Regions from separate parts of the Pseudomonas sp. F-14 TE3623 genome, predicted to be linked through region 1. Evidence: riboswitches for the same ligand, from Rfam matches in the RefSeq annotation. Region 1 holds a riboswitch; the other holds the start of a gene.

Region 1 (7,782 bases):
GATGTAAACGAGAAACCGATAAGTCACATAAAGATCGATTGAATTTGCAAATGAGGTTGATAGCGGGCATAGTCTCGGCTTCTTTAGAAACTATCAGCCACGGTCGTGCCCATGCTAAATCGCTTCGCACCCCTCGTGCCTCTCGCACTCGTCACCCTGTTGTTCGGTTGCGCTGCCCACTCTCCAGTGTCCCAGCAAGCGCCACAACCGCAGGTTTCAAATTCAGTTACCGCGCAGTCTTCCGTTCTTTTCCAGGAAACTCTTTACCAGGAAGAGACGGCCACCGATAAAGAACTGGCAGACTTCGCCGGCGGCAAGTCGTACCAGCTTCCGGTTCTGGCCGACAGCATCCTCGAACGTGGCATGTCCCTGATCGGTACCCGTTACCGTTTCGGCGGCACCTCCGAGGCTGGGTTCGACTGCAGCGGCTTCATCGGTTATCTGTTTCGTGAAGAGGCCGGCATGAACCTGCCGCGCTCCACTCGCGAAATGATCAACGTTGACGCTCCCCTGGTTGCTCGCAGCGCCCTCAAGCCAGGTGACCTGCTGTTCTTCGCCACCAATGGTCGTCGCGGTCGTGTCAGTCACGCCGGGATCTACTTGGGTGACAACCAGTTCATCCACTCCAGCAGCCGCCGCAGCGGTGGTGTCCGGATCGATAGCCTGGGCGACAGTTACTGGAGCAAGACCTTCATCGAAGCCAAGCGTGCACTCGCGATGGCGCCGGCAGCGGCCCCGGCTATCGTCACGGCACGCAAGTAAGCGGACAGTTTGTAAGGCGAACTTAAAGTCTTACTTGAAGTTTGCTGCGTAGCCGCTAGAATCCTGATCTATTATTGATGGCAAACCGCCTGCGTTCTACGCAGGCGGTTTTCTTTTCTGCCTTTTCGGTGGAAAAAGCCGCAGCCAGATCAGGATGTTCTGTTTATGACGATGTCGGCCCGCCTCGCACTCATGTTCTTCGCAGCGCTGCTCAGCGCCTGCGCCAGCCGCACACCGCCACCTGCGCCGGTGGTCCGCGCTCCGATTGTTTTCGGTCCTTCCCAAGCCTTTTCCCCTGCGGCAGAAGACGTGCTGTTTCGCGCGCTGGGTCTGGTGGGAACGCCTTATCGCTGGGGCGGCAACACGCCGGATTCCGGGTTCGATTGCAGCGGTCTGATCGGTTATGTGTATCGCGATGTCGCAGGCATTTCCTTGCCGCGCTCCACCCGCGAGATGATCGGCATGCAGGCCCCCAATATCGGCAAGGAAGGCCTGCAAACCGGTGACCTGATTTTCTTCGCCACCAATGGTGGTTCCCAGGTCAGCCACGCCGGGATCTACGTCGGCGAAGGCCGCTTCGTCCACGCGCCAGCCACGGGCGGCACGGTCAAGCTGGACAGTTTGTCCAAGGCTTACTGGCAGAAAGCCTATCTGAGCGCCAAGCGCGTCTTGCAACCCGAGCACTTGGCACATAATCCATAGCGGAGGTTGTCATGACCGCACGCTTGAAGGATGACTCGCGTGTGGGCCTGTGCCTGTTACCGCTGGGCGATAGGTTGACGTTCTGTCGTAAACGCTGATCCCTGTGGGAGCGAGCCTGCTCGCGATAGCGGTGCATCAGGCAACATCGTTGTTGAATGTGCTGACCCCATCGCGAGCAGGCTCGCTCCCACAGGTAATATGTGTTGCAGTTATTGGGCGGCGGAAACGCGCCACACCTTGTTCCCGACATCATCCGCCACCAGCAAGCCACCCTGCTGATCGATCACCACGCCCACCGGCCGGCCCATGGCTTTTTCCTCGTCATTGAGGAAACCAGTGAGCACATCCACCGGCTGCCCGGTCGGTTTGCCGGCACTGAACGGCACGAAAATCACTTTATAGCCGCTGTGCGGCTTGCGGTTCCACGAGCCATGTTGGCCGATGAAAGCGCCTTGAGTGAACGGTGCAGGCAGTTTGCTGCCTTCGGCGAAGGTCAGGCCCAGTGACGCGGTATGTGGTCCCACCGCGTAGTCTGGCGCAATGGCCTTGGCCACCAGATCGGGGTTTTGCGGCTCGACGCGAATGTCGACGTGCTGGCCGTAATAGCTGTAAGGCCAGCCGTAGAACCCGCCGTCCTTCACGGATGTGATGTAGTCCGGCACCAGGTCGCTGCCAATTTCGTCACGCTCATTGACGGCGGTCCACAGTGCGCCGCTCTGAGGCTCCCAGGCCAGACCGTTTGGATTACGAATCCCCGAGGCGAAGATCCGATGATTGCCAGTGGCGCGATCCACTTCCCAGATCGCCGCGCGGCCTTCCTCCTGGTCCATGCCGTTTTCACCGACGTTGCTGTTCGAGCCCACGGTGACGTACAGCTTGCTGCCATCTTTGCTGGCGATGACATTTTTGGTCCAGTGGTGATTCAGTGTACCGCCCGGCAGATCGACCACCTTGATCGGCTGCGCCTTGATCGCTGTCTCGCCGTTTTCGTAGTGGAAACGCAGCAGACGATCAGTGTCGGCGACGTACAGGTCATTGCCGACCAGGGTCATGCCGAATGGCGAGTTGAGGTTTTCCAGGAATACCGTGCGGGTTTCGGCGACGCCATCGTGGTCCTTGTCCCGCAGCAGGGTGATGCGGTTCGGGCTGGGGACGCCGGCACCGGCACGGCCCATGACTTTGCCCATGACCCAACCGCGAATGCCTGTGCCGTCATCGGGTTTGGGCGGCGCGTTGGTTTCGGCTACCAGAACATCGCCATTGGGCAATACGTAGAGCCAGCGCGGGTGCTCGAGGCCTTCGGCAAACGCCGCCACTTGAGTCCCTGCCGCGGCGACGGGTTTCTTACCCTCAGGCCAGCCAATCGCCGGGGCGATGTTCACCGTCGGGATCAGGGTTTTATTCGGTTCTGGCAGTTTGGGCGAGGGGCCTGTGCCATCCGAGACTTGCAGGCTGGAGGTTTCACCACAGGCGGCGAGCCCTCCGGCGAGCGCGATGATGAAAACGAGCTGGGGTTTGCGCATTACTGATCTTCCCTATGAATGCATGGACGTAATCATAGAGAAGCGTAGACGCTCGATGGTTCAACCGGTCAGCCGCGGGCTTCCTTGAGCAAAATAGCGATGCCTGGATGGTAGTTGCCGGCTTCATTACGCAACTTGCGGTAGGCGTAAGGGAAATACCAGGCCACGGCGCAGGTATGTTCCTTTTGCAGGTCGTCGACCATGTCCTGGAGTTCTTCCGGGGTGGCGCTGTGCTGGGCTTTTTGTGGTGCGACAAACAGACAGCCGAGTTTCAGATCGCTGGCGTAGCTGATTCGCTTCGCGTCACTGGTGATGTCTGCCAGTGCCTGGGTCAGGTTCAGGTTATTGACTCGCGGCCAGCGCTGGGTGGCCTGGAGATACGCGCGTTCTTCGCTGCTGGCGATAAACAGATCGGCGCGGGCGTTGCGTTCGCCTTCTTCGGTCTGTTTGCGCGTGGATGTTTGTTGTAGCGTGACCATTTCTGCCATCCAGGCCGCGGCGGAGAGCAGGCCGAGGTTGGCGTTTTCGTCGTACCAGTAAGGTGTATCGTTATCGCCGCGTATGGCGTTGAAGCGGTCGATACAGTCAAACCAGCGTTCCAGCACCGGCCGCAGGAATTCCAGCTTCGGATTGCTGATGATCATGCCTTGCATGTGGCTCACCCTTGTTATTGTGTTGTCAGGTTGTGGCTCTTTGATATCACTGCTGGCAGTTTGGCACAAGATTGGCGTCAGTTAATTGATCGATGGCAGTTATTCGCTCAGCGGCGCCCCGGCTTTAATTGACGCTCCACCCCCAACCCTCTAACCTTCGCGGCTTGTTTCAGGTGCTCTGTGACCTTGGTCGACAGAGTGAAACAGGGAAGCCGGTGAGTGAATTTCTTCCAGCGAAGAATGATCACGATCCCGGCGCTGCCCCCGCAACGGTAAATGAGTGAAGACTGCGCCTTGAGCCACTGTGTCAACGACATGGGAAGGCGCGCAGTCAGGCGCAAAGCCGCTCATGAGCCCGGAGACCGGCCTGATTCATCCAACGGCATCACGGTGGGCGATGCCAGGCTTCTTGCCGTCTATTCTTGTGCCTGCCCGCCGTTATCCAGCCTCAACGGAGAGCTCCCCATGACTGATACCCCCGATCGTGACGAACGCCATCTGGCGCGCATGCTGCGCAAAAAAGCGGTGATCGACGAACGCATCGCCAACTCGCCGAATGAATGCGGTTTGCTGCTGGTACTTTCCGGCAACGGCAAAGGCAAGAGCAGCTCGGCGTTCGGCATGCTTTCGCGGGCCATGGGCCACGGCATGCAGTGCGGCGTGGTGCAGTTCATCAAGGGGCGCACCAGCACCGGCGAGGAGCTGTTCTTCCGGCGCTTCCCGGAGCAGGTGCGTTTTCATGTGATGGGCGAGGGCTTCACCTGGGAAACCCAGGATCGCCAGCGTGACATTGCCGCCGCCGAAGCCGCTTGGGCGGTGTCCCGCGAATTGCTGCGTGATCCGGCCATTGGCCTCGTGGTGCTCGATGAGTTGAACATCGCCCTCAAGCACGGCTACCTCGATCTCGATCAGGTGCTCAGCGACTTGCAGGCCCGTCCGCCGATGCAACACGTGGTGGTCACCGGTCGCGGCGCCAAACCGGAGATGATCGAGCTGGCCGACACCGTCACTGAAATGGGCATGATCAAGCACGCCTTCCAGGCCGGAATCAAAGCGCAAAAAGGCGTCGAGTTGTGAGCTGCACTTTATGAATAGCCATCGTCAATGCCCGGCGGTACTGATCGCCGCGCCGGCCTCCGGTCAGGGCAAGACCACCGTCACCGCCGCGCTCGCTCGTTTGCATCGTAATCAGGGGCGCAAGGTTCGCGTGTTCAAATGCGGCCCGGATTTTCTCGACCCAATGATTCTCGAGCGCGCCAGCGGTGCACCGGTCTATCAACTCGACATGTGGATGGTCGGCGAGCAGGAAAGTCGGCGTCTATTGTGGGAGGCCGCTGGCGAAGCCGATCTGATCCTCATTGAAGGCGTCATGGGGCTGTTCGACGGTACGCCGTCCAGCGCCGATCTGGCGCGGCACTTCGGTGTGCCGGTGCTCGGCGTGATCGACGGCACCGCCATGGCGCAGACGTTTGGCGCGCTGGCCCTGGGCCTTGCGCGTTATCAGCCGGACTTGCCGTTTGCCGGTGTGCTGGCCAACCGGGTCGGCACCGTGCGCCATGCGCAGTTGCTCGAAGGTAGCCTGACTGAAGGCTTGCGCTGGTACGGCGCCTTGTCCCGGGAGACCGGGATCGAATTGCCGAGTCGGCATCTCGGTCTGGTTCAGGCCAGCGAGCTGAATGATCTCGACCTGCGTCTCGATGCGGCGGCCGACTCCTTGGCCAGCAGTTGCGATGTGGCTCTACCGCCAGCCGTGGAGTTCGCCGCGCCTGAAATGATCGCCGCCGAACCGTTGCTGGCCGGTGTGCGGATTGCCGTGGCCCGGGACGAAGCTTTCGCGTTTACCTACGGCGCGAGCCTTGATCTGTTGCGGGCCATGGGCGCCGAATTGTCTTTCTTCTCACCCATCCGCGACACCGAATTGCCGGAGACAGACAGCCTGTATTTGCCAGGCGGTTACCCGGAATTGCACCATGTGGCGTTGTCGCAAAACACGCCGATGCTGACCGCGATCCGCGCTCATCACGCGGCGGGTAAACCGTTGCTCGCCGAGTGTGGCGGCATGCTGTATTTGCTCGACTCATTGACCGATGTCGAGGGCACTCGCGCTGAACTGGTCGGTTTGCTGGCCGGTGATGCTGTAATGCAGAAGCGTCTTGCCGCGTTGGCCTTGCAGGCGGTCGAATTGCCGGAAGGTTTGCTGCGTGGGCACACCTATCACCACTCGCTGACCAGCACCGAACTTGAGCCGATTGCTCGTGGGCTGAGCCCGAATGGCGGGCGAGGGGCGGAGGCGGTTTATCGTGAGGGGCGGATGACGGCCTCTTATGTGCATTTTTATTTTCCGTCCAATCCATCGGCGATTGCCGCGCTGTTTGTGCCTGATCTTAAGGCCGCCTTCGCGAGCAGGCTCGCTCCCACAGTGGACCGAGTTTCTTCAGGATCTACACCGTCGAATGTGGGAGCGAGCCTGCTCGCGAAGAGGCCATGACAGACAACGCATTTTCCGAAGCCGAACGCGCAGCCGTTTACCGAGCCATCGCCGAACGCCGCGACATGCGGCACTTCAGCGGCGGCACGGTCGAGCCCGAGTTGCTGCGTCGTCTGCTCGAAGCCGCGCATCAGGCGCCGAGTGTCGGCCTGATGCAGCCCTGGCGTTTCATCCGCATCAGCGACCGGGCACTGCGCGGCAAGATCCAGCAACTGGTGGAAGAAGAACGCATCCGCACCGCCGAAGCCCTCGGCGAGCGCTCCGACGAATTCATGAAGCTCAAGGTCGAAGGCATCAACGACTGCGCCGAGGTGCTGGTCGCCGCGCTGATGGACGATCGTGAGCGGCATATCTTCGGTCGTCGTACATTGCCGGAAATGGACATGGCTTCGTTGTCCTGCGCCATCCAGAACCTTTGGCTGGCATCCCGCGCCGAAGGCCTGGGCATGGGCTGGGTGTCATTGTTCGAGCCGCAAGCGCTCGCGGACTTGCTGGGTTTACCGAGCGGGGCCAAGCCTTTGGCCGTTCTTTGCCTGGGGCCGGTCAAGGAATTCTATCCGGCGCCGATGTTGGTACTCGAAGGCTGGGCGCAGGCGCGTCCACTCAGCGAGTTGCTGTATGAAAATTATTGGGGAGTGAGTCAATGAGTGTGGCGTTGTTGAGTGTCGCTGCGGTCGCGCTGGATGCGCTACTGGGTGAACCCAGACGCTGGCATCCGCTGGTGGCGTTCGGTCGTTTTGCCGATCGCATCGAGCAACGTTTCAACTCCGGTGGCCGCGGCTGGCGCAGTCATGGCGTTACGGCCTGGGTGATGGCGGTCGTGCCGCTGACCTTGTTGGCCACCGCACTTTCCTGGGCGCCTTACGTTGGCTGGATCGTCGAGATTCTCGTGCTCTATTGCGCCCTTGGCATGCGCAGTCTCGGCGAGCACGTCGAGCCAGTGGCCAAGGCCCTGCGTAGTGATGATCTGATCGAGGCGCGCAAACGTGTTGGTTATCTGGTCAGCCGTCAAACCAGCGAACTGGATGAAACCGAAGTTGCCCGCGCCGCCACCGAGTCGGTGCTGGAGAACGGCAGCGATGCAGTGTTCGCCGCGCTGTTCTGGTTTGCCGTGGCGGGTGCGCCCGGCGTGGTGCTCTATCGTCTGAGCAACACTCTCGATGCGATGTGGGGTTATCGCAACGAACGCTTCGAACGTTTCGGTTGGGCGGCAGCGAAGATCGATGATGTTCTGAACTACATTCCCGCACGCCTGGTGGCGTTGACCTACGCACTGCTGGGTAAAACCCGACTGGCATTGAAGTGCTGGCGTACACAAGGCCCGACCTGGGACAGCCCGAATGCCGGGCCGGTGATGGCGGCCGGTGCCGGTGCGCTGGGTGTCGAGTTGGGCGGGGCGGCGATTTATCACGGTGAACTGCATCAGCGTCCGCAGTTGGGCGAAGGCGTGCCGGCGGATGCCGATTCCATCGACCGTGGCTGGCAATTGGTCCAGCGCGGGGTATGGTTATGGCTGCTGATTCTCTGCGTGGGGGCTGAGTTCTATGCTTGAGCACGGTGGCCGCTTGCGCAAGGCGGCGCTTGAATACGGCATTGCCGAAGCCGATTGGCTCGACCTGTCCAGTGGCCTGGCGCCCTGGCCATTCCCGGTCCC
Region 2 (7,782 bases), 2.1 Mb from region 1:
GCCTGCATAGATGATGACCGGGCAGCTACGAATCAGCCGTTGGCCTTTGACGGTGATCAGTTCCGGGTCGCCGGGGCCTGCGCCAATAAAGTAGACGGTCATCGTCGTTTCCTGTCAGAAAAAGGGTATGGGCACGCTTCAGATGAAGATTGCTCATGATCGAAGACGGGGATTATCGGGGATTTTACGCGGCGCTGGCCAATGCAAGGGTGGCCTGGGCGTATTTTTGTCGTGGAATCAGTAACTTTGCCGGTGCCTGAGCCAACTGTTCGGCCAATGCCAGCGCGGCACTTTCCGCTACGCCGTAACAGCCGGTGCGTTCGAACGCGATGTCCGAGTGGTGGCTGAGTTGTGGTTCATAACCGGCCAATTGTTCGCTGCTGAAATACATCAACGGCAATGCCAGCTGTTCGGCCAGTTCGATCAGGGCGGGCTCTTCGCGCTTGAGGTCGATGCTGGCCAGGGCCTTGATCTCACGAAGCTCGATTTGATGGGCCTGTAACGCCTGATCAAGTAGCGCCCGCAGCGTGCTGACGGGGCAGCCGCGCTGGCAGCCCAGGCCGACCACCAGGGTCGGCGCTGCGCTGACGTCAGTCATGCGGAGTATTGGCCATCGCTTTTGCGGCGGAACAACCAGGCGCTGATCAGGCCCAGGGCCAGCCAGAACGCCATGTTGGTCAGCTGCGAAGCGATTTTGAACTGCGCTTCCAGGGCTTCCGGAGCCAGCATGGAGTGCACTTCCGGTTGCGGCGCACCGATCACATGAGGCACAGCCAGGATCGCCACGCCGAGGATCTTCATCAGCCAGTGGCGGCTGAACACGATCAGCGCGATGCCGACAGCAGTGGACGCTGCCGTGCCAATCCACCAGATCTGCCGTTGCGCCAGATCCGCAGCAGCAGTGCCCGGCAGCTCAGGTGGCAGGCCGAGGGTTGGCGCCAGCACGAACGTCGCATAACCGGCCAGCCCCCAGAGCAGGCCCTGAGAGGTACGGCGTGGGGCGCGCAAGGTGTAGAGGCCCGCGAGCATCAAAGCGAAACCGACCGCTACCACCAGATTGCCGCCGGTGGTCGACAGCACGCGCTGCCAGCCGTCTTCCGGCTCCCAGGCTTCGGCATCGTGGGTGTGAGCGGTGACAGCACCCGCGGCGTGCTCGTGAATTTCAACAGCGGCCGGCTCGGATTTTTCGTAGGTTTCGGCCTGCAAAATCAGCGGGGCCACCCAGAAGCTTTGCAGCAGGGTCAACAGCAGGGCGGCCAGCAGCCCGGCGAAACCTGCGGTTTGCGCAATACGCTTGATCATGTCAGCAGGTCTCAATGGCACGGAAAGGCGGAGCTGTGACGGGTGTCGTGCGCGGCGTTGTGCACTGCTTCGATGTGCGAGAAACCGGCGAAATACACAAGGCACGCGCCAAGGATCGACGCACAAAAAGCGGCGGTCAGGCGTTGGCTCAGGGTAGTAGTGGTGCTGATCGTGATCTTTTTATCGGTGTTGCTGCCGGTGCTGCTGATGATCGACATGGCGCTTCCCTCTGGTCTGTCAGCGGGTGAATAGAGCGCATGAAAACCTCCGCACGCCGGGGCACACAGAGATTTCGAACAGCGCCCGCCCACCGCGGGTTTGTTATTCAGTGAACGTAAAAGTCACTTTGTGTTGCGGGCCGGTCTCCGGGCTCGCGAGGGGCAGGGCTTGCGCCGAAACCTGCAAGCATCACCTTCCCATGCCGTATGACGGGCACAGTGGATCTGACGCTTCACTCGCTTACCGTTGCGGGGGCAGCACCGGACTGACATGGCTTTAGAGTAAAGCACATGATTCACCGGTTTCCCGTTTCACCCTGTGAAGGGCACCCGTAACAAGGTGTGTAGGAGAGCATGGGCGGGGGTTGGGCGTCAATTGGCAAGGGTTCTCACTTGGATACCGAGTCGCTCCTTTCGCGAGCAAGCCCGCTCCCACAGGGGAACGCATTTCAAATGTGGGAGCGGGCTTGCTCGCGAAGGCGTCGGCTCAGGCGCCACAGAACTCAGGTGGACATTGACCCGCCCCCACACGATGCGTAGCCTTGCGCTTTCGAGGTTCTTCGGCGTCTGCCGAAGCTAAGAAGGGAACGCGGTCGAAGCCGCGGCTGCCCCCGCAACTGTGAACGGTGATGTTCGCTGCCACGCCACTGCAAGCCCTGATCCATCAGGTTCGCGGGAAGGCGCAGCAAACGCCAGTCGAACGATTGGCACACCGTCAGCCAGGAGACCTGCCTCGACACAGATTCTCACTACAACCGGGCGGGGTGATCCGGTGGCGGAACTCTTGCGCGCGTGCACCTGCCGCTGCGATTGTCGTCCCGTATGCCCGCCACCTTGCCAAAGGGCATCCGATGAAAACACTGGCCAAACTCCCCGTCACCATCGTTACCGGCTTCCTCGGCTCGGGCAAAACCACCTTGCTGCGCCACATGCTCGACAACGCCCAGGGCCGCCGTATCGCGGTGATCGTCAACGAGTTCGGCGAGCTGGGCATCGACGGCGAAATCCTCAAGCAGTGCTCGATCGGTTGCACCGAAGAAGAAGCCAACGGTCGCGTCTACGAACTGGCGAACGGCTGCCTGTGCTGCACGGTTCAGGAAGAGTTCTTCCCGGTGATGCGCGAACTGGTCGCTCGTCGCGGCGACCTCGACCACATCCTCATCGAAACTTCGGGTCTGGCCCTGCCAAAACCTTTGGTTCAAGCCTTCCAGTGGCCAGAAATCCGCAGCGCCTGTACGGTTGACGCGGTGATCACCGTGGTCGACAGCCCGGCCGTGGCTGCTGGCACCTTCGCTGCGTTCCCGGATCAGGTCGATGCCCAGCGCAAACTCGATCCGAACCTGGACCACGAATCGCCGCTGCACGAGCTGTTCGCCGACCAACTGGCCAGCGCCGACCTGGTGATCCTCAACAAGGCCGACCTGATCAGCGCTGAAGACCTGGCCCGCGTGCGCCTGGAAGTCGCCGAAGAACTGCCGCCAGCGGTGAAAGTCATCGAAGCCAGCAGCGGTCGTCTGCCACTGGACGTGCTGATCGGCCTGGGCGCCGGTTCCGAAGAACACATCGACAGCCGTCACAGCCATCACGATCATCACCACGAAGGTGAAGACGACCATGACCATGACGCGTTCGATTCCATCTCGATCGAGCTGCCACAAGCCGACGAAAGCCTGCTGATGGATGCGCTGACTCAATTGGTGGTCCAGCACGGCATCCTTCGCGTGAAAGGTTTTGCAGCAGTGCCGAACAAGCCGATGCGCCTGCTGATCCAGGGCGTGGGCACGCGTTTCGACAAACACTTCGACCGTCAGTGGGGCGCTGAAGAAGCGCGCACCACCCGTCTGGTGTTGATCGGTCAGGATCTCGACGCCGCTGCACTTGAAGCGCAATTGCGCGCTGCGCTCAGCGTTTAAACCATGCACCTGCTCAGGACCCAGCCCGGCGGTTTCGTGTCGGATGACAATATTGCCGACCTTGGACAAACCCCCGCCGAGCTGGTGATCCTGTGCAGCGGCGATTCCAGCCTGGCGTTGCTCGCCGAAGCGGCGCAGCAGTTGCCCGACGATTACCCGAGCGTGCGCCTGGCCAACCCGATGCAGGTGCAGAATCACGCCTCGGTCGATCTCTACGTCGACGAAGTGCTGCGCCACGCCAAGGTGATTCTGATCTCGCTGCACGGTGGCATCGCCTATTGGCGTTATGGCATCGAGCGTCTGGTGGAATTGTCCGAGCGCGGCGTGCAACTGATTCTGGTGCCGGGGGACGATCGTCCGGACCCGGAACTCAGTGACCTGAGCACCGTAACTCCGCAAGACCGCGACCGGCTCTGGTACTTCCTGCGTCAGGGCGGCATGGCCAATGCGCTCGACCTGTTTCGCTGCCTGGCCAATCGCTGGTTGGACCGTGATTACGCCTGGTCCGAGCCGCAAACCCTGCCACGCACCGCGATTTACCACCCGCAAAAAAGCCCCGCAGAACTGAAGGATTGGCAAGCCGGCTGGCAAGCTGATCAGCCGGTGGCGGCGGTGCTGTTTTACCGCTCGCATTTGCAGGCGGCGAACACTGGTTTCATCGATATTTTCTGCCAGCGTTTGCAAGCGGCGGGGTTGAACCCGTTGCCGATTGCGCTGGCCAGTCTGAAAGAGCCCGGCTGCCTGACGGTGGTTGAGGACTTGCTGGATGAAGTCGAGGCGGGGGTGATTCTCAACACCACTGGTTTCGCCCAGTCCAGTCCCGAAGCGCCGCACGTGCGGCCGTTTCGCCGCAACATTCCAGTGATTCAAGCAATCTGCGCCCAAGACAACGAACCCGGCTGGCGCGCCAGCGAACAAGGTCTCGGTCCTCGCGATCTGGCGATGCACATCGCGCTGCCGGAACTGGACGGCCGGATCATCAGCCGGCCGATCAGCTTCAAGGATCTGGCCTGGCGCAGTGAGCGCAGTCAGTCCGACGTGGTCTGCTATCGGCCGCAGCCGGAACGCATGGATTTTGTCGCCGAACTGGCGCGGCGCTGGATCGATCTGGCGCGAGTGCCCAATGGCGAAAAACGCATTGCCCTGATCCTCGCCAACTACCCGACTCGCGACGGGCGCATCGGCAATGGCGTTGGCCTGGATACCCCGGCCGCTGCGTTGAATATCCTGCGGGCCTTGCATGCCGAAGGTTATCCATTGCCAGCTGAACTGCCGGACAGCGGCTCCGCGCTGATCCAGCAATTGCTCGGCGGTGTCAGCAACGACCTCGACACCCTCGACCAGCGTCCCTGTCATCAAAGCCTCGCGCTGGACGACTACAACCTGATGTTCAACGCGTTGCCCGAGGCCAATCGCCAAGCCGTGCTGGAACGTTGGGGCACACCCGAAAACGATCCAATGTTCCGTGGCGGACGAATGATGATTGCCGGTCTGCGCTTCGGCCTGACCTTCGTTGGCATTCAACCGGCCCGGGGTTACCAGGTCGATCCAAGTGCTGTCTATCACGACCCGGACCTGGTGCCGCCTCACGGCTATCTCGCTTTCTACTTCTGGTTGCGCAACACCTACGGCGCTCACGGCGTGATCCACGTCGGCAAACACGGCAACCTCGAATGGCTGCCGGGCAAGGGCGTCGGGCTGTCGGAAAACTGCTGGCCGGACGCATTGCTCGGGCCGTTGCCGAACATCTACCCGTTTATCGTCAACGACCCGGGCGAGGGCGCCCAGGCCAAGCGCCGTACGCAAGCCGTGATTATCGATCACCTGATGCCGCCACTGACCCGCGCCGAAACCTACGGTCCGCTGCGTAATCTCGAATTGTTGGCCGACGAATATTACGAAGCGCAATTGCTCGATCCGCGCCGCGCTCGGGAACTGCAACGCGACATTCTGCAACTGGTGCGCGACACGCACATCGACCGCGAACTGCAACTGGACGAGAAGCTCGACAGCGATGCCGATGCGGCGATCTGGTTGCCGCGTCTGGACACGTATCTGTGCGATTTGAAGGAGTCGCAGATCCGCGATGGCCTGCACGTGTTTGGCGAGTCGCCGGTCGGGCGGTTGCGCATCGACACCTTATTGGCCTTGCTGCGAATTCCTCGCGGCGATGGCCGTGGGGCGCAATCGAGCTTGCTGCGGGCGCTGGCCAAGGCGTTTGCGTTGGGGTTTGATCCGTTGGATTGTGCGTTGGCCGAGCCGTGGACCGGACCACGTCCCGCGGAACTGCAATTGCTTAACGATGAACCCTGGCGCACCGCCGGGGATACCCGTGAACGCCTGGAGCTGTTCGCCACTCAACTGATTTCGCATACGTTGAACCAGCCTCAAGCCCAACCCGGCCCCTGTGGGAGCAGGCTTGCTCGCGAAAGCGGAGTGTCAGTCGACATTGATTTGCCTGACACACCGCTTTCGCGAGCAAGCCCGCTCCCACAGGAAGCAAGTTGGTCGGAGGTGAACGCGATCATCGACAGCCTGCGCAACGTCGTTGCCCCACGTCTGGACGCCTGCGGCCCGGCAGAAATGCGCGGTCTGCTCGACGCCCTCAGCGGCCGATTCGTCCCCGCCGGCCCGAGCGGCGCACCGAGTCGCGGCCGGCTGGACGTGCTGCCCACCGGGCGCAATTTCTATTCGGTGGACGTGCGCAACCTGCCGACCACCACCGCGTGGCGCATCGGCTTCCAATCCGCGAACCTGATTCTTGAGCGGCACTTACAGGACCACGGCGATCACCTGCGGCAGCTCGGCCTGTCGGTCTGGGGCACCGCAACCATGCGCACCGGCGGCGACGACATCGCCCAGGCCATGGCGCTGATGGGCGTGCGACCGGTATGGGCGACTGGCAGCCAGCGTGTCGATGACTTCGAAATTCTGCCGTTGAGTTTGCTGGACCGCCCGCGAGTGGATGTGACCTTGCGCGTCTCCGGATTTTTCCGCGATGCCTTTGCCAACCTGATCCGCCTGTTCGATGCCGCCGTGCAAGCGGTCGCCGCGCTGGATGAACCGGACGATCTCAACCCGTTGGCGGCCAAGGTCCGCGCCGAGCGGCAAGCGCTGCTGGAATCCGGTCTGGATGAAGACGCGGCGCGGCGGCAGGCCGGCTGGCGCATCTTCGGGGCCAAACCGGGCGCTTACGGAGCGGGCGTGCAGGGCGCCATCGACGGTCGCTTGTGGCAAAGCCGTGAAGACCTGGCCGAGGTTTACCTGAACTGGGGCGGCTACGCTTACGGCGGCTCCGATGAAGGCACCGCCGCCCGCGAACAATTCGCCCAGCGTCTGAGCCAGGTGCAGGCAGTGCTGCAAAACCAGGACAATCGCGAGCACGACTTGCTCGATTCCAATGACTATTACCAGTTCCAGGGTGGCATGCTGGCGGCCGTCGAAAGCCTCAGCGGTGAAGCAGCGGCCAGTTATCACGGCGACCACAGTCAGCCGGACTTGCCGAAGATTCGCACCTTGAAGGAAGAGCTAAACCGGGTGATCCGTTCCCGGGCGGCCAATCCGAAATGGATCGACGGGGTCAAGCGTCATGGCTATAAAGGCGCGTTCGAACTGGCGGCGACGGTCGATAACCTGTTTGCGTTCGACGCCACCACGCAGTTGATCGACGACCACCAATATGCGTTGCTGGCGGACGCCTATTTGCTCGATCCGGCGACCCGGGAGTTTGTCCGCGAACACAATCCCCATGCCTTGCGCGACATGACCGAGCGCATGCTCGAAGCGCAGCAGCGGGGGATGTGGAAAGAGCCGGGCGAGTACCGCGAGGCGCTGGAGAATTTGTTGCTGGATATAGAAGAAGACGGCTAGTGCGCTTAAACCTGTGGGAGCGGGCTTGCTCGCGAATGCGATGGGTCATTCAATATTGATGTTGGCTGACACGCCGCCTTCGCGAGCAAGCCCGCTCCCACAGGGATGAAGGTGCCTGTGATATTTGCTGATGGATCACCGACCATGACTGAGATTTGAAAATGACCGACACCCCCCATTTCCCGCTTTCCGCCGTGGTCGGCGCCGATGACTTGAAGCTCGCGCTGTACCTGACCGCCATCGACCCGAAAATCGGTGGCGTGCTGATCGAGGGGCCGCGCGGCATGGCCAAATCCACCCTGGCCCGAGGCCTGGCGGACCTGTTGGCCAGCGGTCAATTCGTCACTTTGCCTCTGGGCGCCACCGAAGAACGGCTGGTGGGCACCCTCGACCTCGACGCGGCTTTGAGCGAAGGTCGCGCACAGTTTTCCCCCGGTGTACTGGCCAAGGCCGACGGCGGCGTGTTGTATGTCGATGAA

The links. Region 1 has a riboswitch for cobalamin ahead of cobO (cob(I)yrinic acid a,c-diamide adenosyltransferase). Riboswitches for the same ligand answer to the same signal wherever they lie in the genome.
Region 2: another riboswitch for cobalamin. It lies ahead of AB7M29_RS21735 (CbtB domain-containing protein); the one in region 1 lies ahead of cobO (cob(I)yrinic acid a,c-diamide adenosyltransferase).

Annotation. Positions count from the first base shown of each region.
Region 1 covers NZ_JBRJHM010000001.1:2,619,143-2,626,924, forward strand. The annotation lists gene AB7M29_RS11945 (C40 family peptidase) at 112-762, shown strand; gene AB7M29_RS11950 (C40 family peptidase) at 928-1,464, shown strand; gene AB7M29_RS11955 (PQQ-dependent sugar dehydrogenase) at 1,674-2,987, opposite strand; gene AB7M29_RS11960 (hypothetical protein) at 3,056-3,640, opposite strand; cobalamin riboswitch at 3,795-4,025, shown strand; gene cobO (cob(I)yrinic acid a,c-diamide adenosyltransferase) at 4,106-4,717, shown strand; gene AB7M29_RS11970 (cobyrinate a,c-diamide synthase) at 4,728-6,128, shown strand; gene bluB (5,6-dimethylbenzimidazole synthase) at 6,125-6,775, shown strand; gene cbiB (adenosylcobinamide-phosphate synthase CbiB) at 6,772-7,680, shown strand; gene cobD (threonine-phosphate decarboxylase CobD) at 7,673-7,782, shown strand, end outside.
Region 2 covers NZ_JBRJHM010000001.1:4,696,998-4,704,779, reverse strand. The annotation lists gene cobM (precorrin-4 C(11)-methyltransferase) at 1-102, opposite strand, end outside; gene AB7M29_RS21745 (cobalamin biosynthesis protein) at 185-598, opposite strand; gene AB7M29_RS21740 (CbtA family protein) at 595-1,302, opposite strand; gene AB7M29_RS21735 (CbtB domain-containing protein) at 1,314-1,520, opposite strand; cobalamin riboswitch at 1,642-1,869, opposite strand; cobalamin riboswitch at 2,057-2,270, shown strand; gene cobW (cobalamin biosynthesis protein CobW) at 2,372-3,433, shown strand; gene cobN (cobaltochelatase subunit CobN) at 3,437-7,303, shown strand; gene AB7M29_RS21720 (ATP-binding protein) at 7,465-7,782, shown strand, end outside.